2 regions of the Micromonospora sp. NBRC 107095 genome follow, and region 2 is predicted to be linked to the other one. Evidence: predicted binding sites of a transcription regulator. Region 2 holds the regulator's gene; the other holds the start of a gene.
What was found. Region 2 encodes HrcA, which represses chaperone genes, less so after heat shock. Its sites were predicted from a motif close to GGTTNGCACNCTCNNNNNGAGNGTGCNAACC; they were not measured.

Region 1 (11,123 bases), on a different contig from region 2:
CTATCCCGAATCCCCCAGCCCCCGGGTGTACGGCGAGACCGCCGCCGCCGACGGCAAGGCCGCCTTCGAGGCGTACCTCGGTGGTGATTTCCCGCTCGACCAGCCCGGCAGTGGCGGTCGGGTCGCCACCGAGACGAGCCCGTTCGGGGTGGAGTTGGCGGTGCGGTACCCGCACGCCGGCACCGGCGAACTGGTCGACGCCGCCTCCGCCGCGCTGCCGGCGTGGCGTGACGCCGGCCCGCAGGCCCGGGTGGGCGTCTGCCTGGAGATCCTCGACCGGCTGCACAAGAACATCTTCGAGCTGGCCAACGCGGTGCAGTTCACCAGCGGGCAGGCGTTCGTGATGGCCTTCCAGGCCGGTGGCGCGCACGCGCTGGACCGGGCGCTGGAGGCCCTGGCGTACGCGTACGCCGAGATGACCCGGCACCCGGGCACGGCGGGCTGGGAGAAGGCCGCCGGCAAAGGTGACCCGCTGCGGATGACCAAGACGTTCCACGTGGTGCCGCGTGGCGTGGCGCTGGTGATCGGCTGCAACACCTTCCCGACCTGGAACTCGTACCCCGGGCTGTTCGCCTCGCTGGCCACCGGCAACCCGGTGATCGTCAAGCCGCACCCGCGCGCCGTGCTGCCGCTGGCCATCACCGTGAAGTACGCCCGGGAGGTGCTCGCCGAGGCCGGCTTCGACCCGAACCTGATCATGTTGGCGGCGGAGGCGCCCGGTGAGAAGCTCGCCAGCGACCTGGCCCTGCACCGGGCCGTGAAGATCGTCGACTTCACCGGCTCCACCGAGTACGGCGACTGGCTGGAGACGCACGCGCGGCAGGCCTCGGTCTACACCGAGAAGGCCGGGCTGAACACCGTCGTCATCGACTCCACCGCCGACTTCGCCGGCATGTGCCGCAACCTCGGTTTCACGCTGACCCTCTACAGCGGTCAGATGTGCACCACCTCGCAGAACATCCTCATCCCGGCCGGCGGCATCGAGACCGACCAGGGACACAAGAGTTTCGACGAGGTGGCCGGCGGGATCGCCGCCGCCGTCGGGAAGCTCACCGCGGACCCGGCCCGGGGTGTCGAACTCACCGGCGCCATCGTCAACGACGGGGTGCTGGAGCGGCTGGCCGAGGTGACCAAGGTCGGCGAGCCGGTGCTGGAGTCGCGTGCCGTGGACCATCCGTCGTACGCCGACGCGGTGGTGCGTACCCCGACGATCGTGAAGCTGACCGCTGACGACGCGGAGACGTACGGCCGGGAGTGGTTCGGTCCGATCTCGTTCGCCATCGCCACCGACTCCACGGCGCACAGCCTGGAGCTGCTGCGCCGGACGGTGGGGGAGAAGGGCGCGCTCACCGCCGGGGTCTACTCCACCGACGAGGCGGTGCTGGACGCGGCCGAGGCGGTGGCGGTCGAGGTCGGGGTGCACCTGTCCTGCAACCTCACCGGAGGGGTCTTCGTCAACCAGTCGGCGGCGTTCTCCGACTTCCACGGCAGTGGGGCCAACGCGGCGGCCAACTCGGCGCTGACGGACGGGGCCTACGTGGCGAACCGGTTCCGGATCGTGCAGTCTCGGCGGCACGTCTAATTTTTGATCTTGGTCGCGGTTGGGGGTTTCCGGGGCAGCCCGCCCCGCTCCGGGCGGTCAGGCTTGATCCCTGCGCGGGTCGGGCTGCCCCGGAAACCCTGACTCGGGCACGGTTGTCGCTGACGCGTCCGGCGGCCTTGGGGACATCTCGGTGGCTCTGCCTTGGGTTGAGTTCTTGGATTTAGGCTGTTCGGCGCATGTGCAGTTCGGTGAGGGCTGGGATGGTGGGGTGGGGGACGCGTACCCCGGTGTCCTGGAAGCCCAGGCGCTGGTAGGCCCGGTAGGCGCGGTCGTTGCCGACCACCACCTCCAGCAGCAGCTCCGGTCGGCCGCAGGCTCGCGACCAGGCGGCCACCCCGTCGATCAGCTCGCCGAGCAGCCCGCTGCCGCGCCAGGTCGGCGTGACGTACACGGCGTAGATCACGGTCACGCCGGGTTCGTTCGGGGCGGTGGTGCCGCCGGCGTGCCCGACCAACCGGCTACCCGGGTCGGCGATGAACTGCGCGTTACTGGAACCCGCTGAGGTGTACGCGACCCGGGCGGCGAACTCGTTGTGCGGCCGGGCCGCCGCGTCCGCCAGGGTCTCCAGGAAGGCCAACGGCGCGTCGGCCAGCATCTCCAGGCGCAGTGCCCGCATCCGGGCGGCGTCCTCCGGCCGGACCCGACGGATCTCCGCGAGCCGCACTGCCGGCGAGCCCATGTCGGTGGTCATGTCCGCATGCCTACCACAGGGGACGGCCGCCTCCTCGTGAGCTGTGCCCGCTCGCCGCCATCTCGGCGCGGCCCCGCAGTGTGTCCGATTTGTGGCCGTGCGCGGCCGTCACTCCTCGTGTAGCGTGCGATTTCGGTCACCTCACTCAATGGCGGTCATCGATCGCTGAGTCGGTGGTCGGGGGCGCCCGGCTGCGCCGTGCGCCGGGTCAGGCAAGGCCGCGCAGAGTAAGGGAAGTGCACCGTGGCACAGGGCACCGTGAAGTGGTTCAACGCCGAAAAGGGCTACGGCTTCATTGCCGTCGACGGCGGTCAGGACGTGTTCGTCCACTTCTCCGCTATCGAGATGGACGGTTACAAGGCGCTGGACGACGGTCAGCGGGTCGAGTTCGAGATCGCCCAGGGCCAGAAGGGTCCGCAGGCCGAGCACGTACGCGTCACCGGCTGATTTTCCGGATCGTCGGCCCCGGTGGGTCGGGGCTGCGGCAGGGGCACCTAGCCGGGAAGATCGTGACCGTTCCAGCCGATGCCGAGGAGCGCTCATGACCGACCAGCCGCCCCCGCCCACGTCGTCCGCCGGGTCCGGGGAGCCGGATCCGTCCTCGCCCGCCGGCAGCCCCGGCCACTCCGGTCCGCCGCCCGGCTGGAATCCCGTACAGGGTGCAGGTCCGCCGCCGCAGGGTTGGACGTTCCCGCCCACCGGGGGTTACCCGCCCGGGTCGGGCCCCTACGGTGGGCAGCCGTGGTACCCGGGGCCGCCGGCTGGCTGGCATCCGCCGGGTTACGGGTTCGACCCGAACGACGCACTGGTCACACCGCCGGGCGCCGGCCTCGGCGGTTGGTTCGACAGGTGTGGCGCAGCGTTGCGCCGGGGCTGGCGGCAGTTGGTGCCGATCGCGCTGCTCACCCAGGTGCTGCCGGCGGCGGTGCTCTCGGTGATCTCGCTGGGGCTGGACCCGTCGGCGAAGTGGGCCGCCCAGGCCGAGTCGAGTCCGAATCCGGCACTTCCGGACAACTTCCTCGTTGAGCTGCTGAACCTTCTGGTCCTGCTGGTCGGCGGCAGCCTGCTGGTCGGGTTGGTGCAGGCCGTCGGTTGGGCCGCCGGCACCTGGGTGATCACCAAGCAGGCGGCCGGTCAACCGGTCAGCCTGGAGTCGGCGCTGCGCTACGGCCTGCGGCGGGCCCTCGGGCTGTGGGGCTGGACCCTGCTGATCGGCCTGCTGATCGGTGTGGGCCTCTGCTTCTGTGTGCTGCCGGGCATCTACCTGGCCTTCGCGCTGAGCATGGCCGGCCCGGTCTATCTCTTCGAGCGGCACAACCCGATCGGTCGATCGTTCCGGATGTTCCACGACCGGCTGGGCCTGCTGCTCGGTCGGGTCGCCCTGGTGGCCGCGGCGGTGATCGTCGGCACGGTGATCCCCGGCGTGCTGGAAGGGGTGGGCACCTCCCCGCTCGGAACGGACCCGTTCGCCTCGGCGGGCACCGCGGTCGGCGCGGTGGTCGTGATCGGGATCACCGCAGTGCTGGCCCTGCCCGCTCACCTGGCCCAACTCATCGGTCTGCTGGTGACGTACGCCGAGCAGCGGGCCCATGAGGCGCCGGTGAACACCGCCGTACTGGCTGCGGAACTCGGCTGAGCGGCGGCATCGTGCTTGCACTCGGCATGGGAGAGTGCTAAACAAGTCATTGGCACTCGCATACCGTGAGTGCCAATGGTCGGGACGGTGGGGCCAGGTTGCACCGGCGTGGAGACGCCGGGGCGACACATGGCCGGTCGTCGCGGGCTATCCGGCCCGGCCGAAGGACGTCGTCGTCGCCAGGTGGCGACGTCCCAAGGTGCGTACACCAGGCGGCCCATCCGGGGCACACATCTCGGGTGGCCCGTGAGTGTCCAGGAGGACAACGCCGTATGGCCAAGATGATCGCGTTCGACGAAGAGGCGCGCCGCGGCCTCGAGCGGGGCATGAACCAGCTCGCCGACGCCGTAAAGGTGACCCTCGGCCCCAAGGGCCGCAACGTCGTGCTCGAGAAGAAGTGGGGTGCCCCCACCATCACCAACGATGGTGTGAGCATCGCCAAGGAGATCGAGCTCGAGGACCCGTACGAGAAGATCGGCGCTGAGCTGGTCAAGGAGGTCGCCAAGAAGACCGACGACGTTGCCGGTGACGGCACGACGACGGCGACCGTCCTGGCCCAGGCCCTGGTTCGCGAGGGCCTGCGCAACGTGGCTGCCGGCGCCAACCCGATGGCCCTGAAGCGGGGCATCGAGGCCGCTGTCGCGAGCGTCTCGGAGGAGCTGTCCAAGCTCGCCAAGGACGTCGAGACCAAGGAGCAGATCGCCTCCACCGCCTCCATCTCCGCTGGCGACAGCACCGTCGGCGAGATCATCGCCGAGGCGATGGACAAGGTCGGCAAGGAAGGCGTCATCACCGTCGAGGAGAGCAACACCTTCGGGCTGGAGCTGGAGCTCACCGAGGGTATGCGCTTCGACAAGGGCTACATCTCGGCCTACTTCATGACCGACCCGGAGCGTATGGAGGCCGTCTTCGACGACCCGTACATCCTGATCGCCAACAGCAAGATCTCGTCGGTGAAGGACCTGCTCCCGATCCTGGAGAAGGTCATGCAGTCGGGTAAGCCGCTGCTGATCATCGCCGAGGACCTGGAGGGCGAGGCCCTCGCCACCCTGGTGGTCAACAAGGTCCGTGGCACCTTCAAGTCGGTCGCCGTCAAGGCGCCGGGCTTCGGTGACCGCCGCAAGGCCATGCTGACCGACATCGCCATCCTCGCCGGTGGTCAGGTCATCAGCGAGGAGGTCGGCCTCAAGCTCGACGCCGCCAGCCTCGACATGCTGGGCCGCGCCCGCAAGGTCGTGGTGACCAAGGACGAGACCACCATCGTCGACGGTGCCGGTGACGCCGAGCAGATCCAGGGCCGGGTCAACCAGATCCGGGCCGAGATCGACAAGAGCGACTCCGACTACGACCGGGAGAAGCTGCAGGAGCGGCTGGCCAAGCTGGCCGGCGGCGTTGCGGTCATCAAGGTCGGCGCGGCCACCGAGGTCGAGCTCAAGGAGCGCAAGCACCGCATCGAGGACGCCGTTCGCAACGCGAAGGCCGCCGTCGAGGAGGGCATCGTCCCGGGTGGTGGCGTCGCGCTGGTGCAGGCCGGCAAGACCGCCTTCGACAAGCTCGACCTGGTCGGCGACGAGGCGACCGGTGCGAACATCGTCAAGGTCGCGCTGGACGCCCCGCTGCGGCAGATCGCCGTCAACGCCGGCCTCGAGGGCGGCGTCGTGGTGGAGAAGGTCCGTAACCTCGAAGCGGGTCACGGCCTCAACGCCGCCAACGGCGAGTACGTCGACCTGCTGGCCGCGGGCATCATCGACCCGGCCAAGGTGACGCGCTCGGCGCTGCAGAACGCCGCTTCCATCGCGGCGCTCTTCCTCACCACCGAGGCTGTTGTCGCGGACAAGCCGGAGAAGACCCCGGCTGCCCCGGCTGGCCCGGGTGGCGGGGAAATGGACTTCTGAGTCCAGTTCCGACACACCGAACGGGGCGGGCCGCTGACGCGGTCCGCCCCGTTCGTCGTCAGGTCGGTAGGGGGCGCTGGTTGCGCCGTTTCTGTGCCCTGCTGTACGGCGGAAGCAGCTGGATCGGCGCGTCCACCATCTCCTGAGGTTCCTCGGCCATCGACGGCTCACCGTCGGTGGTCATCTCGGCCAGTTGCTCGGCGTCGCCGTAGTCGAGCCGGTCGAACGGCAGTTGACCGGGGAGTTCACCCACCGGTTTCCAGGTGATCGGCGGGCCGTCCTCGGTCTGGTTGTCATCCGTGGTCATGGCTGCCTCCTCTACCGAAACGGTAGGGGGCGTCGATGGCCGACGCGGGCGAACGGATCTACGTCCTGTTTGCCCCAGTTATGTGGTCGGTAGGGCTCTCCGGTACAGGAAGAAGACCCGCTCGATCCGCGCGCCGGCGCTGCCCGAATAGAACGGCACCGGGCCCACCCAGCCAATCTGTGCCCGGTCCAGCCCCGCCGCCCGCAGGTCGCGCAGGCAGCGCCGCAACAACACCCCACCGATGCCCGACCCCTCGGCGGCCGGCGCGGTGCCCATCGGCCCGAACCAACTCGGCCGCGACGACCCGTACGCGGCGAAGCCCAGCAGCTCGCCGTCCCGCTCCGCCAGGTGGCAACCGGCGTCCGCGCGCCCCACCGACCCGGCCAACTCGCCGTCCCAGGTACCGCCGAAGGTGGACCTGGCGAACGCCGTCAACGCCGGCAGGTCCACCGGCTCCGCCCGCCGTACGGTGACGCCCTGGTCGGCCAGCCGCCGCTGGGCAGCCTCGGTGGACCGCAGTGCCGGCGACCCGTCGTACGACAGGTCCGCTGTCATGTTCCAGGCGGTCCGGTCCTGCTGGTAGCCGAGCGCGAGGGCGGCGCAGACCGCCGGCGTGTAGCGGACGTCGACGCCCGGCCACGCGTAGTACGGCGGATTCCCGGCCAGCAGCACCTCGGTGGCCCCCCGCTCGGCGAGCACCCGCTCGGCCCGCTGGAGCAGGGCCCGGCCGACGCCCCGACGCCGCTGATCAGGGTGGACCGCGACCAGGTCCACATGCCCGATCCCCGGATCGGCCGACGACACCGAGCAGATCAGCGCCCCCACCAGGTCCGAGCCCCGGTACGCGCCGAGCCCGACCACCGGCCGGTCGGCGGAGGCCCGCGGCCAGAGCACGTCCACGATGGAAGCCGCCTCGGCGGCGTCCTCGGGCAGGTCGAGAGCCTGCTGGCAGAGGCGTACCACGGTGGGGGCCAGGTCGGCGGTCAGCTCGGTGACGGTGATCTCGGCGTCCATGGTCGCCGACCCTAGATCACCGGGTGCCGGGTCGCACCCCCCTACTACCGCTGGGCGGCGCGCACGGCGGCGTACGCGTCGACCTGGCCGGCGCCGGTCACGTTCGACGGCCCATCGCAGGCGTCGGAGGGGCTGTCGGAGCGGTACGTGGGCGTCGCCGCCGTGGCGGTGTCCCGAAGGATCTGCCGGGTCCGGTCCACGTCACCGACCAGCGCCGGGTTCGCCGACCACATCAACGCGACCACCCCGGCCACCTGCGGCGTCGCCATCGACGTGCCGTCCAGCGCGGCGTACGTGCCGCCCGGCATGGCCGACACCACACCCACCCCCGGGGCCAGCACGTCCGGCTTGCCCGAGCCGCCCGGCACCGGCCCGCGCGAGGAGAACTCCGCCACCCGCCGCTGGGCGTCCACCGCGCCGACGGTCAGCACGTCCGGGTACGGGGCGGGCGGGTCGTCGATCGAGGCGCACCAGGGGCCGGTGTTGCCGGCCGCGGCGACCACGAAGATCCCGGCTGCGTCCAGGGCGGCGGTGGCCGGCCGCAGGACCCGCTGGTCGCAACCCTCGATGGGTGGGCAGCCCCACGAGTTGGTCAGCACCTGCGGGGCGCGCTCCGGACGGCCGTCGGTGAACGGGTCGCCACCTGCCGGGAACGGCGCCAACATGAACTGGAGGCAGTCCAGGTAGTGCGCGGGGCTGCCGAGGTTGCGGTCCAGGTTGACGCAGCCCACCCACTTCGCGTCCGGTGCCACGCCGATGCCGTCCCGCCCGACCGCGCTGCCCACCGTGTGGGTGCCGTGCCCGCCCTGGTCGGTCGGGCTCCGGGTGTCGTCCCACGGGTCGTACCAGGAGTCGTCTCCACCACGGAACCCGGCGCTCAGCGCCGGATGGCTGCCGTCCACCCCCGAGTCGGAGCTGCCCACCACGATGCCCGTGCCGGTGACCCCGAGCTGGGACCAGACCCGGTCGGCGCCGATCTGGCGGATGTTCCACTCCGGGGCGGTGGGTCGGGGCACGTCGCCCCGGCTCTGCCGGGCCGGGGCCGGCAGCGGGCGTAGGCGCTGGCTGACCAGCACCCGGGCCACCTCCGGCCGGCCGGCCAGCCAGGCCCGCACCGCCGGGCCGCCGTCCACCTCCACCGCGTTGACCAGGTAGTACGACACCGGGTCGAGGCGCAGCCGGTTCACCTCCCGCAGCAGGTCGCCCTGGCTCTGTTCGGCGGTCGTCACGAGCCGCCGGTAGACCTCCGCCGCGCGGGCGTCCCGCCCGGCCTGACCCGGCGCACCGGCCGGAAGATCGCTCAGGTCGGCTTGGGCGCGCAGCACCACGAACAGTCGCTCGCCGTACAGGCCCGGCTGGCCGGGGCCGAGGTCGACCACCCCGAACGCCACCAGCAGCACCACCGCCGCCACCGCGGCGACCCGCCGGTTCGGGGTGCGTGCCGTCGGCCGGGCGAGCAGCACCGCGTACCCGATGGCGACCAGTACCGCGACGGCGAGCCCGACGCCGGCCGCGGCCGCCACCCAGAACGGGATGTCCCGGGTGCCAACCAGCAGCAGGGTGATCTCTTCCGGGTCGGTGAAGGCCAGCGGGCCGAGCGCGGCCAGGCCCACGAGCCAGCCGGTCGCCGCCCGGCCCGCCCGCCTGGCCTCGGCCGGGTCGGCCGCGGACCGCCAGGCCGCCGCCCAGAGCGCGGCCAGCGCGAAACCCACCGGCGGCACTGTCAGCAGCCCGGGAAGCTGTCCGCCGGACTGGCCGGCCCCGCCCGCGAGCAGCAGCAACGCCACCCCGGCGACCAGGCCGCCGACCAGCACCAGTCGAGCCGGCCGGGGCGGTCGACCAACCGCGAACACGGACCAGAAGGGGGCATCCAGCAGGGTCGCGGCGAGCACCCCCAGCGCGGCGGCCGCCAGCAACGCGAGCGCGGTCTCCAGGAGGCCGCCGAGCGCACCCAACCACGCCCACGGCAGCAGCAGCGCCAACCCGGCGGCGACCGCGAGCAGCGGCACCGGGCCGGGCCGGCGCAGACGTCTTCCGATCAGCGCCAGCTCTCCGACACCCTCAGGCCGGGTGGCGTCGCCGTGTCCGGCGGTCTCGGTCCGGGTGGCATCGCGGTGTGCGGTGGCGTCGGGCCGGGTGGCATCGCGGTGTGCGACGGTCTCGGGCCACGTGGCGTCGCCGTTCGCGGCGGTCTCGGGCCACGAGGGGTCGCCGTTCCCGGCGGGTGCCGGGCCGCCGACCGAGCCAACCGGCCCGGGGTACGACGACCGGCGCGCCGACCAGCGTACGGCGAGCGTGCCGAGCACCGCCGCGCCGGCCAGCGCGGCGAGGTACGCCTCGTGGTGCACCGGCGGCACGACCCGCAGCAGCGTGAGCACGCCGAGAGCGAGTGCCCCGATCAACCAGGCCCGCCCGGTGGCCCGGACCGCGAGCGACCGGGGCAGGACGGCCAGCAACAGGGCGGGCGTGCCGACCAGTACGACGGTGACCAGGCCGAGAACCGGCCAGAGCCAGCCGAGCCGGTCGCGCCCGAAGCTCAGCAGCACCTGGTCGGTGAGCCAGCCACCGGTCTGGGTGCCCACGGTGACCGCTACCGTCCAGCAGCCAACCAGCACGGCAGCGACCGCCGGCCAGGGGGACGTTCGAGCGCTGACTGGAGGGTACGCGGGTTGACCGTGCATCCGAGAACCTTACGACCACGGTGAACGGTTGCGGACCGAGTGCCACCTCGAAGAACCGTCGAGACCTTGGACAGTTTCCGTTAGCTCCTAACGGAAACTGTCCAAGGTCTCTGCCGGGCGGTGGTCGCGAAATGGGCATTTGGGGCCGTGCGGGGCGGGCGGCGAAATGTCGACGCGTCGGCCCGGCGGTTACGGTGGACGGGTGCGCGACCCCAATATCTCCCGATCCGTCGCCGGTCAGCTCTCACCGGTCCGCCGTGCGTCCGACCTGCGTCGACTACGTGCCGAGCGCTTCGATGTGCTGGTCATCGGCGGTGGGGTGACCGGTGCCGGTGCCGCCCTGGACGCGGCGTCCCGGGGCCTGAAGGTGGCGCTGGTCGAGGCGCGTGACCTTGCGGCGGGCACCTCCAGCCGGTCCAGCAAACTCATCCACGGTGGCCTGCGTTACCTGGAGCAGTTGGAGTTCCACCTGGTCCACGAGGCGCTCACCGAGCGCGGCCTGCTGGCCACCCGGCTCGCGCCGCACCTGGTCCGCCCGGTGCCGATCATGGTGCCGCTGCCGGCGGGGCGGGGTCTGCGGGACCTACCGGCCCGAGTCTTCCGCCGCTCGTACTACGGCGCGGGCGTGGCCGCGTACGACGCCTTCGCGGGGGTCTTCGGCGGTGGCCGGGGTATGCCGCTGCACCGTCACCTGACCCGGGAGGGTGCCCGGCGGATCTTCCCGAGCCTGCGGGCCGACGCGTTGGCCGGGGCCATCCGCTACTACGACGGGCAGGTCGACGACGCCCGGTTGGTGGTCACCCTGGCCCGCACCGCGGCCAGCCTGGGCGCCACAGTGGTGAGCAGTGCCCGCGCCGTCGGGCTGATCCGGCAGGCGCGCGAGGTGACCGGCGTCCGGGTCCGGGACCTGGAGGTTCCGCCCGGGTCACCGGACGCGGAGTTCGAGGTGCAGGCCCGCACCGTCATCGCCGCCACCGGTGTGTGGAGTGACGACATGTCCCGGATGCTCAACGACGTGGGCCTGCGGCCCGGCGTCCGGGTGCGCGCCTCCAAGGGGGTGCACCTGGTGGTGCCCCGCTCGGCGATCACCGGCGAGACGGGGCTCATCCTGCGGACGGCGAGTTCGGTGCTCTTCGTCATCCCGTGGGGCGGGCACTGGATCATCGGCACGACGGACACCGACTGGCGGCTGGACCGCTCCCACCCGGCCGCCTCGGCCCGTGACATCGACTACCTCCTCCAGCAGGTCAACACGGTGCTGGACCGGCCGCTGACCACCGCCGACATCGAGGGGGT
Region 2 (11,123 bases):
TCCTGGGCGTGTGACACCAGCCAGTGCGCGTACCGCCAGCCGTCGCGTTGGTCGCCCGGGGTGACCGCCAACCCCGTCGGGTCGGTCGGGTCGGTGCCCTTCAACCCCCAGTCCAGCACCAGGTTGCGGGTCAGCTGCGCCGCCGCCGCCGCGCCGTACATCGCCGGGGTGCGCCCCACGGTGCAGGCGACAGCGCCGCTGGCGTCGCCGAGCAGTGCCCGGCTGAGCACCTCGGAGTCGTCGGCCCACTTCTGGTACGCCTCGGGGAACGCCGAGCGTTGCACCCGCTGGGCGGCATCGGTGACCCGCATCTTCTCCCAGCCGCGCACCTTCTTGAGGGCCGCGTAGAACCGGTTGGCCGCGTAGCGCGGATCGCGGATCTGCGCCGGGGTGCCCCACCCCTGGCTCGGTCGCTGCTGGAACAGGCCGACCGAGTCGCGGTCGCCGTCGGCGAGGTTGCGCAACCCGGACTCCTGGTACGCGGTGGCGAGCGCGACCACGACGGCCCGCTCGGGCATCCCACGCTTCGCGCCGATCGCCGCGATGGTCGCCGCGTTGGCCATCTGGTCGGCGTCCAATGCGACCCGGCCATCGGCCTGCACCGTGCACTTCCGGGCCACCAGCGGCAGCGTGAGGTTGTCGCCGACCTGCCGTACGACGAGCCAGATCGCGATCACGGCGACGAGGATGAGCACCACTCCACCCGCCACGGTTGCCCGAGTTCGCACCCACACCCCCAGATCGACAGTCCGCCAAGCGTACGTCCCCGCACGCCCTCTCCGGGTCGTCCGAGCGGTTCGGGCCCGACTCGGGCGCCTCGGACCGGTTCGGACCGGCTCCGTTGTCGCGTACCGGTTGGCGACGTTCCCGCTTCGGTGGCGATCTCACCTGCTCGCTGGTTCTGTCACCTGCCCGGTGCCGGGTTGTCGGGAGCGTCACTGGGTACGCGACGGCGGGAAGCGATTGACCAATCAAGGACTTAACCCTGTTGACATGTCAATCCGACTGACCGCCACCACCTGGGCGAGTCGGTCACCGAACGAGGAGGAGTGTCATGGGAATGCTTGACGGCAAGGTCGTGCTGATCACCGGCACCGGGGGTGGTCTGGGCCGCGTCGCAGCGCTGGCCTTTGCCCGCGAGGGCGCGAAGGTCGTCGGGGCCGACCTCCAGGTCGCCGGAAACGACGAGACGGTCGACCTCGTCCGCCGTGCCGGCGGCGAGATGACCGGCATCGCGCCGGTCGACCTCACCGACCCCGAGCAGGTACGCACGCTCGTCGACGACGCTGCCGCCGCCTACGGCGGGCTGGACGTGGTCTACAACAACGCGGCAGCGCTCCGCTTCGGCCCGATGCCCGACTTCTCCGTGGCGGACTGGCGCTACACCATCACCGGAGAACTCGACATTCCGTACTTCGTGTCGAAGTTCGCCTGGCCGCACCTGGTCCGGCGCGGTGGCGGCGTCATCATCAGCGCCGCCTCCATGGCCGGGACGATCGGCGGCCACGTCCCGCCGATGGTCGGTCACACCGCCGCGAACGCCGGCATCATCGGGATGACCCGGCAGCTCGCGCTCGAAGGCGCGCCGCACGGGATCCGCGCCGTGGCGGTCAGCCCCGGGCCCACCCTCACCCCGGCCAGCGAACGCGACCTCGGTGACAACCAGGAGGCGCGGGACGCCATCACCGCCAAGACGCTGCTCAAGCGCTTCGCGCGCCCCGAGGAGGTCGTCGAGCTGGTGGTCTTCCTCGCCTCGGACCGGGCGTCGTACATCACCGGGGCGAACTACCCGGTCGACGGCGGCGCGACCGCCTGGTGATCCCACCGACGACCGGGGTGCCGCCAACCGAAGGCGGCACCCCGGTCCTACCCGGCATGGTCAGCGGAAGCATCGTCCGGAGCGGGCACCCACCGAGCCAACCTCTTCTCGCGGAACGCGGTGACCCCCTCACGTCCCTCGTCGGACAGGAAGTAACCGGTCGAGACGGCGGAGAGCCGGGCCAGCTCGGCACGCAGCTCGGCGGTGGCCGGCCGGCGCAGCAGATCCTTCGCGCCGGCCAACGCGCCCGGCGCGCCGCGCACCAGCGAGTCGCAGTAGCCGCGCACCGCGTCGTCCAGCCCGTCCGCCGGGACCGACGCCGTGACCAGGCCGATCTCGGCGGCCCGGCGACCGTCGAAGGTGTCGCCGGTCAGGTACAGCTCGGCGGCGGCGCGGGGGTGCAGCCGGGGCAGCACGGTCGCCGAGATCACCGCCGGGATCACCCCGATGCGGACCTCGGTGAACGCGAACGTCGCCTCGTCGGCGCAGACGGCCAGGTCGGCGGCGGCGATCAGGCCGAGCCCACCGGCCCGCGCCGGCCCGGCCACCCGAGCCAGCACGGGCTTCGGGCACTCCCAGACCGCGGCGAGCACGTCACCCAACATGCCGGCCGGCACCGTCCCGCTGGCGTACGCCATGGCGGTCTCCTTCAGATCCGCCCCGGAGCAGAAGACCGGGCCGGTGTGGTCGAGCACGATCACGCGGACCGCCTCGTCGGCCACCGCGTCCGTCAGCCCGGCCAGCAACTGGGTCATCAGAGCCGTGGAGAGCGCGTTGCGGTTGTGTGGGCTGTCCAGGGTGAGGGTGGTCACCCCACGGGCCGTGGCGACCCGCACGAGGACGTCGGGAGAGGTCATGCCGGGCACACTAGTGGCCATGCCCGGCGTCCTTCCAGATGGTGAGACCGTCCCCGTCGACGGATCGTTGCCCGCCACCGCCACCGCAGCGGTCGGCGCGCGCGGCTTCGGCGTGTACGTGCACGTCCCGTTCTGCGCCAGTCGCTGCGGCTACTGCGACTTCAACACCTACACCGCCGCCGAGCTGGGCGGCGGTGCCAGCCGCGAGGGGTACGCCGACACCGTCCTGGCCGAACTGGCGCTCGCCGCCCGCGTGCTGGGCGACAACCCACCGCCCCGGGTCGACACCGTCTTCGTCGGCGGTGGCACGCCCACCCTGCTCCCCGCCGACGACCTGGCCCGCATCCTCGACGGCATCGACCGCACCTGGGGGCTGGCCGCCGACGCCGAGGTGACCACCGAGGCCAACCCCGAGTCGGTCACCCCGGAATCGTTGAAGCTGCTGCGGGCGGCCGGCTACACCCGGATCTCGCTGGGCATGCAGTCCGCCTCCCCGGGGGTGCTGGCGATCCTGGACCGTACCCACAGCGCCGGCCGGGCCACCGCGGCCGCCCTGGAGGCGCGCGACGCCGGGTTCGACCACGTCAACCTGGACCTGATCTACGGCACACCGGGGGAGCGGGCCGAGGACTTCGCCGCCTCGCTGGAGCAGGTCGTCGCCGCCGGGGTGGACCACGTGAGCGCGTACGCCCTGATCGTCGAGGACGGCACCCGGCTCGCCGCCCGGATGCGGCGCGGCGAGCTGGCGTACCCCAGTGACGACGTGGCCGCGGACCGCTACCTGGCGGCGGAGGCCGCGCTCGACGCGGCCGGGTTCTCCTGGTACGAGGTCTCCAACTGGGCCCGCAGCGAGGAGGCCCGGTGCCGGCACAACCTGCTCTACTGGACCGGTGCGGACTGGTGGGGCCTCGGCCCGGGCGCGCACAGCCACGTCGGCGGGGTGCGCTGGTGGAACGTCAAACACCCCACGACGTACACCCAGCGGTTGGCCGCCGGTGCGTCTCCCGGGCTGGCCCGGGAGGTGCTCACCGTCGACGAGGCGCACATGGAGGACGTGATGCTGCGGCTGCGGCTGGCCAGCGGTCTCCCGCTGGCGGTGCTCGACGCCGCCGGGCGGGCCGGTGCCGAGCGGGCGCTGGCCGGCGGACTGCTGGCCGCCGACGGGTACGCCGCCGGCCGGGCGGTGCTCACGCTGCGCGGGCGGCTGCTCGCCGACGCGGTCGTCCGCGACCTGCTGCCCTGAGCGGGGGCGGCGGTGTGCCGAACCGGCCGGGGGAGCGGCCGGTTCGGTTCACTTGATGAAGTTGGCGGTCATCGGGTAGCGGTACGGGGTGCCCTCGTTGGCCTTCACGCCGGCGATGATCCCGAACAGGATCTGGATCACCACGACGGCGATGCTGGGCAGGAAGAGCAGGCACCAGCTCACGAAGAGCAGCACGAACGCGATGATCGACCAGAGGATCTGGAAGTTCAGGGCGGCGAGGGCGTGCGCCCGGACGGTCGGCGACTGCTGGCCGCGGGCCAGGTAGGCGATGAGCGGGGCGACGAAGCCCAGCGGACCGAAGCTGATCAGCGCGCCGAGCGCGCCGCCGAAGTGGGCGACCAACGCCCAGGTCTTGTCCTCGTTGTTGGCGTAGCCGCCGCCGGGGCCGCCGTAGGCCCCACCGGCCGGATAGCCGCCGGGCGGGTAGCCCCCGGGCGGGGGATAGCCGCCTGCCGGAGGGTAGCCACCTGACGGCGGTTGGTCACCGGTGGGCGGCGGATAGCCACCGGCCGGGGGATAGCCGGCCGGGCCGGGCGCGCCGGACAGTGGTGCGGTGGGCGGCTCGGCCGACGGGAACGGGCCCGGGGAGGTCGGCTCCGGCGGGTAGTTGCCGGGCTCACCCGAACCGGGAGGGCGAGGAGGTTCAGTCATGGATGTCACGGTAGGGGCCCGTGGCAACGTCGCACCAGAGCGACACCGCCCGGCAGTGCGGGCCGATCGGCCCAGTGCGGTGGCGCGGGCCGCACCGACCGGTGGCCGTTGATCATCGCGTCGGCGGGCCTGCCGACGTAGACTGGCACTCGCTACAGTCGAGTGCCAGGACGGCTCGGCCGGCCCAGGGCGCCGGCGGCCGACGTGCGACAGGAGGTGCGGAGGATGGGTCTCGACGACCGGAAACTCGCAGTGCTCCGCGCCATCGTCGAAGACTACGTCTCCACCCAGGAGCCGGTCGGTAGCAAGGCGCTGGTCGAGCGGCACCAGCTCGGGGTCTCCCCGGCCACGGTCCGCAACGACATGGCCGTGCTGGAGGAGGAGGGTTACATCCGGCAGCCGCACACCAGTGCCGGCCGGGTGCCCACCGACCGCGGCTACCGCCTCTTCGTCGACCGGCTGTCCCGGGTCAAGCCGCTCAGCCCGGCCGAGCGGCGGGCCATCGAGCGCTTCCTGGTCGGCGCCGTCGACCTCGACGACGTGGTGCACCGCACGGTGCGGCTGCTCGCCCAGCTCACCCGGCAGGTCGCCGTCGTGCAGTACCCGTCGCTGGCCCGCTCCTCGGTGCGTCACCTGGAGCTGGTGCCGATCTCCACCACCCGGCTGATGCTCGTCATGATCGCGGACACCGGCCGGGTGGAGCAGCGACTCGTGGAGCTGCCCGGGCCGGTGCCCGCCGACGACGTCACCGACCTGCGCCGACTGATCAACGAGAAGCTCGCCAACGCCCGGCTGTCCGAGACGCCACCGCTGGTGCAGGCGCTGGTCGAGGAAGCACCGACCGGGCTGCGCCCGACCATGACCACGCTCGCCAGCGTGCTGCTGGAGACGCTCGTCGAACGGCACGAGGAACGGATCGCCCTCGCCGGCACCGCCAACCTCACCCGGGGTGGCCTGCTCGACTTCCAGGGCTCGCTGCGGCCGATCCTCGAGGCGCTGGAGGAGGAGGTCGTGCTGCTCAAGCTCATCGGTGAGACCGAGCCGAGCACGACCCGGGTGCTGATCGGCGACGAGAACGAGTTCGACAACCTGCGCGCCGCCTCGGTGGTCAGCACCGGGTACGGCCCGGGCACCACCATCGTGGGCGGCCTCGGGGTGCTGGGGCCCACCCGGATGGACTACCCCGGCAACATCGCCACGGTGCGCGCCGTGGCACGCTACGTGGGCGAGTTGCTGGCCCAGAACTGATTGGTCAGGGCCGATGCGGCCGGCTGCGGCCGCCGACCGGCGCAACGCGAGACGAACATGAGGACACGGAACGCAGTGGCCAGGGACTACTACGGCATTCTCGGTGTGAGCCGGGAAGCCTCCGATGACGAGATCAAGCGCGCCTACCGCAAGCTGGCGCGCCAGTTCCACCCGGACGTCAATCCGGACCCGGAGGCTCAGGAGAAGTTCAAGGACATCAACGCCGCGTACGAGGTCCTCTCGGACGACCGGAAGCGGCAGATCGTCGACCTGGGTGGCGACCCGCTCGCCCCGGGCGGCGGCGCCGGTGGCCCGGGCGGCCCCGGTGGAGCCGGCCCGTTCGTCGGCTTCCAGGACATCATGGACGCGTTCTTCGGCGGTGCGGGCGGCGGCGCCCGCGGCCCCCGGCCGCGTACCCGCCCGGGAGCCGACGCGATCCTGCGGCTCGAACTCGACCTGCACGAGACGGCGTTCGGCGTCGAGGCGCCGATCACCGTCGACACCGCTGTGCTCTGCACCACCTGCTCCGGTGCCGGCACGGCCGCCGGCACGCACCTGGCCACCTGCGAGGCGTGCGGCGGCCGGGGCGAGGTGCAGTCGGTGCAGCGCACCTTCCTCGGCCAGGTGGTCTCCGCCCGGCCGTGCACCGTGTGCCAGGGCTACGGCACCACCATCCCGCACCCCTGCCCGACCTGCGCCGGTGACGGCCGGGTCCGCACCCGCCGCTCGCTGACCGTGAAGATCCCGGCCGGGGTCGAGGACGGCATGCGGATCCGGCTGGCCCAGCAGGGCGAGGTCGGCCCGGGCGGCGGCACCGCCGGCGACCTCTACGTGGAGATCCACGAACGTCCGCACGACGTCTACTCGCGCAAGGGCGACGACCTGCACTGCCGGGTCACCGTGCCGATGACCGCCGCCGCGCTCGGCACCCGGCTGACCATCAAGACGCTGGACAGCGAGGAGCCGGTCGACGTCAAGCCCGGTACCCAGCCGGGCAGCACGCTGCGGCTGCGGGCCCGAGGCGTCCCGCACCTGCGCGGCACCGGCCGGGGTGACCTCTACGTCCACCTCGACGTGCGGACCCCGACCAAGCTCGACGCCGACCAGGAGAAGATGCTGCGCGACTTCGCCAAGACCCGTGGCGAGGAGGTCGCCGAGCTGTCCAAGCAGGGTGGCTTCTTCTCCCGGATGCGCGACGCGTTCAACGGGCACGCCTGAGTGTCCGCGCCGCTGTTCCTGGTCGAGGCGCTGCCCACCGGCGGCACGCTGACCCTGGACGGCCCGGAGGGGCACCACGCCGCGACCGTGCAGCGACTGCGCGTCGGCGAGGAGCTGCTGCTCGCCGACGGCCGGGGTGGCACGGCCGCCGCCGTGGTCACGGCCGTCGGCCGGGGCAGCCTGGAGGTCACCGTCACCTCCCGGGGGTACGCGGACGCGCCGGTCCCCCGGATCGTCGTGGTGCAGGGCATCGCCAAGGGCGACCGGGGCGAGCTGGCCGTGCAGGCGATGACCGAGGTCGGGGTGGACGAGATCGTCCCCTGGGCGGCGTCGCGTTCGGTGGCCCAGTGGCGCGGCGACCGGGGCGTACGCGCCCGGGAGAAGTGGGTGGCCACCGCCCGGGAGGCGGCCAAGCAGGCCCGCCGACCGTGGCTGCCGGTGGTGGCCGGTGCGCCGGACGAGTCCACCGCCACGGTGGCCCGCCGGATCGCCGGTGCCGCCGCCGGGTTCGTGCTGCACGAGGAGGCCGAGGACCGGCTCACCACCGCCGAGCTGCCCGCCACCGGTGAGATCGTGCTGGTGGTCGGCCCGGAGGGTGGCATCGCCCCGGCCGAGCTGAGCGCCTTCACGGACGCCGGCGGTCGACCCGTACGCCTCGGGCCGGCTGTGCTGCGCACCTCGACGGCCGGGGTGGCGGCCCTCAGTGTGCTCGCCACCCGGCTCGGCCGCTGGTAGCCGGGCCACCGCCGACCCACCGCGACCCTGGGCAGCCGCTCGCTTCGGCCGCCCGCCTGGGCCCGCGTGCGCTTCGGCCGCTGGTGGCGCGGCCTGCGGGCCGGTGGTTCGGGCGGGATCGGGGCCGCCCACTCCGGTGAGCGTGATGCCTGTCAGTCATCAAGATGGCTGACAGGCATCACGCTCACCGTGGTATCCGCCGTCCGCCCGCAGGAGGCGCAGCGCACCGCCCGGTCCGTCGGTGAACGCCGCACCGGGCCTGGGTCGCGAGGTCAGCTGCGCAGGTACGAAGCCCCGTTCAGGTCGACGATCGTGCCGGAGGCCCACTCGGCCTCGGGCGAGGCCAGCCAGTGCACCGCGGCGGCGATCTCCTCCGGCCGGCCCACCCGGTCGAACGGGCTCTGCGCCCGGATGGCGGCGCCCTCATCACCGCGCAGATACTCGGTGACCATGTCGGTCGCCACGAACCCCGGTGCGACGGTGGCCACCGCGATGCCGTACGGCGCGAGCGCCACCGCGAGGGACTGACCCAACGCGTTCAGCCCCGCCTTGCTGGCACCGTACGCCGGCTGGTGCGGCTCACCGCGGAACGCGCCCCGGGACGAGACGTTGACGATCCGCCCGCCGCGCTCCCGCATGTGCTGGGCGGCGCACCAGATGACGTTGCCGGCTCCGGTCAGGTTGGTCTCCAGCACCTGCCGCCAGCGGTTCTGCCACTGTTCGTACGAGGCACCGAAGATCGGGTGCGGGTCGTCGCGGTCGCCGTACGTCCCAGCGTTGTTGACCAGCACGTCCAGCCCGCCGAGCAGCTCGGCGGCCCGGTCGACCATCGCCCGGACCGCGTCCGGGTCGGTGAGGTCCGCGCGGACCACGACGTGCCCCGTGCCGGGCAGGCCGGCGCGGACCTGCTCGGCCGCCTCGGCGGAGTCCCGGTGGTGGATCGCCACCCGGTCCCCGCTGGCCGCGAACGCCTCCGCCACCGCGCGGCCGATGCCACGCGAAGCTCCGGTCACGAGTACCGCCCGATCCGTCATGCCGGACATCCTGCCGTAGCCCTCTTCTCCTTAGACTGCCCGGATGGGATCCGACTGCCTGTTCTGCCGCATCGTCGCCGGGGAGATCCCGGCCACCGTGGTCCGGGAGACCGACACCACGCTCGCCTTCCGTGACATCGACCCGAAGGCGCCGGTGCACGTCCTGGTCATTCCGAAGGAGCACTACGCCGACGTCGCGACGCTCGCCCAGGGTGACCCGGCGCTGGCCGCCGACGTGCTGGCGACGTCCGCCGCGGTGGCCGAGGACGAGGGCCTGCTCGGCGACGGTTTCCGGCTGATGTTCAACACCGGCGCGTACGGCGGGCAGGAGGTGTTCCACGTGCACGCGCACCTGCTCGGTGGTGCGCCGCTGGGCCCGATGCTGGCCCGGGACCTCGGGTGAGCGTGCCGGACAGCCGCGTGCACGAGCACCTGGACCGACTCGTCCGGCGGGTGCAGGCCGACGCACGGGTGCCGGCGGTGTCGGCGGCGCTGCACCGGGCCGACCGACCGCTCTGGACCCGCACCGTCGGCATGACCGGCACCGACAACCCGCTGGAGCCGGGCACCCAGTTCCGGATCGGCTCGGTCACCAAGACGTTCACCGCGGTGCTGGTCCTGCAGTGCCGCGACGACGGGCTGCTGGACCTGGACGACCCGGTGGGCCGGCACCTCGACCTCCCGGCGCACGGCGAGCTGACCGTACGCCGGTTGCTGTCGCACACCGCTGGCCTGCAACGCGAGCCGTTCGGCGACGTCTGGGACAGCCTTCGCGCACCGGACGCCGACCAACTGGTCGCCGAGCTGGACCGCGCCGAGCGGGTGCTGCCGACCGGCCGCCGGTTCCACTACTCGAACCTGGGTATGGCGGTCCTCGGCCAGCTCGTCGCCCGGCTGCGGGGCGGGAGCTGGGAGCAGGCCCTCACCGAGCGGATCCTGACGCCGCTGGGGCTGACCGACACGACAGTGACCCCACGGCCGACGGCGGCCACCGGGTTCCTGGTCGACGCGTACTCCGACGAGGTGCACCCGGAACCGCCGACCGACTTCGGCGCGGTCGGCCCGGCCGCCCAGCTCTGGAGCACCGCCACCGACATGGCCCGCTGGGCGGCGTTCCTGGCCGACCCGGCCGCGCTGGACCCGGCCGGCGCGGTCCTCGCCCCCGCCACCCTGGACGAGATGCGCTGGCCGTTGACCACCACCGACGAGACGCTCTGGGGTGCGGGCTTCGGGCTCGGGCTGATCCTGATCCCGCAGGGGGAACGGGTGATGCACGTGGGGCACGACGGGGCGATGCCCGGCTTCCTCGCCGGGGTGTACGGCCGTCGCGGTGGTGACGGCACCGCCGGGGCGATGGGCGCCGCGGTGCTCGGCTCGTCCGGTACCGCGACCGAGGTGTTCGACCTGCCGCACCGGCTGCTCGCGGAGGCGGTCGCACACGACCCGGCCGACATCGCGCCGTGGACGCCCGGCGCACCCGCCCCGGCGGCCCTGCGGGGGATGCTCGGCCGCTGGTGGGGCGAGGGTTTCGAGTACGTCTTCTCCTGGCGCGACGGCACGCTGCGGGCACAGGGCGGGGGCGACCCGCCGGGCCGTCCACCGGCGATCTTCGCACCGTTGCCGGACCAGCCGGACGTGTTCCGGGTGGTCTCCGGTCGGGAGGCCGGTGAGCTGCTGCGACTGACCCGGGACGAGGCCGGCGTGGTGGTCCGGATGCACTGGGCGACGTACCGGTTCACCCGCCACCAGGAGACCTTCGACCGGTACGACTTCCGGGCCGGGGGTTGATCGCGGCCAGCGGAAATGGGCGCGATGCGGCCCGTGTTGAACCGATACGATGGGTGTAACGTCCGCACGCCAGGCCAGCAGGCCGGCGCCGAGATCGAGAGCAGGTGGCGCAGGGCCCTTCGGCCCGACCTATGACCGGCACCCCACCTCCCGGCCCGCCCCGGGTGCAGACCAGGATCACCGTGCCTGACCCGAAGATCATGGTGAATCTGCTCGGCGCGGGCGACGAGATCCTCCGACTCGTCGAACGCTCGGTCACCAGTGACGTGCACGTCCGCGGCAACGAGATCACCATCACCGGTGACCCCGCGGACAACGCTCTCGCCGAGCGGGTCTTCAGTGAGCTCCTCGAACTCATCGAGAAAGGCGAGACCCTGACCACTGACGCCGTCCGGCGTACCGTCGGCATGCTCGAGCAGGGCAGCGCCGAGCGGCCCGCCGAGGTTCTGACGCTCAACATCCTCTCCCGGCGCGGCCGCACCATCCGCCCGAAGACGCTCGGGCAGAAG

Region 1: groL (chaperonin GroEL) is a predicted target of HrcA. The motif match lies at 3,978-4,008, and genes of this name have one in related genera.

Annotation. Positions count from the first base shown of each region.
Region 1 covers NZ_BSTU01000006.1:327,638-338,760, reverse strand. Annotated here, with positions in the region: gene paaN (phenylacetic acid degradation protein PaaN) at 1-1,582, shown strand, start outside; gene QSK15_RS27310 (GNAT family N-acetyltransferase) at 1,764-2,294, opposite strand; gene QSK15_RS27305 (cold-shock protein) at 2,538-2,741, shown strand; gene QSK15_RS27300 (hypothetical protein) at 2,836-3,930, shown strand; gene groL (chaperonin GroEL) at 4,203-5,825, shown strand; gene QSK15_RS27290 (hypothetical protein) at 5,884-6,132, opposite strand; gene QSK15_RS27285 (GNAT family N-acetyltransferase) at 6,211-7,146, opposite strand; gene QSK15_RS27280 (S8 family serine peptidase) at 7,191-9,827, opposite strand; gene QSK15_RS27275 (glycerol-3-phosphate dehydrogenase/oxidase) at 10,045-11,123, shown strand, end outside.
Region 2 covers NZ_BSTU01000003.1:604,226-615,348, reverse strand. Annotated here, with positions in the region: gene QSK15_RS19660 (hypothetical protein) at 1-734, opposite strand, end outside; gene QSK15_RS19655 (SDR family NAD(P)-dependent oxidoreductase) at 1,055-1,819, shown strand; gene QSK15_RS19650 (enoyl-CoA hydratase-related protein) at 1,867-2,676, opposite strand; gene hemW (radical SAM family heme chaperone HemW) at 2,696-3,919, shown strand; gene QSK15_RS19640 (DUF4870 domain-containing protein) at 3,968-4,591, opposite strand; gene hrcA (heat-inducible transcriptional repressor HrcA) at 4,817-5,839, shown strand; gene dnaJ (molecular chaperone DnaJ) at 5,915-7,057, shown strand; gene QSK15_RS19625 (16S rRNA (uracil(1498)-N(3))-methyltransferase) at 7,058-7,792, shown strand; gene QSK15_RS19620 (SDR family NAD(P)-dependent oxidoreductase) at 8,065-8,826, opposite strand; gene QSK15_RS19615 (histidine triad nucleotide-binding protein) at 8,870-9,229, shown strand; gene QSK15_RS19610 (serine hydrolase domain-containing protein) at 9,226-10,614, shown strand; gene QSK15_RS19605 (PhoH family protein) at 10,746-11,123, shown strand, end outside.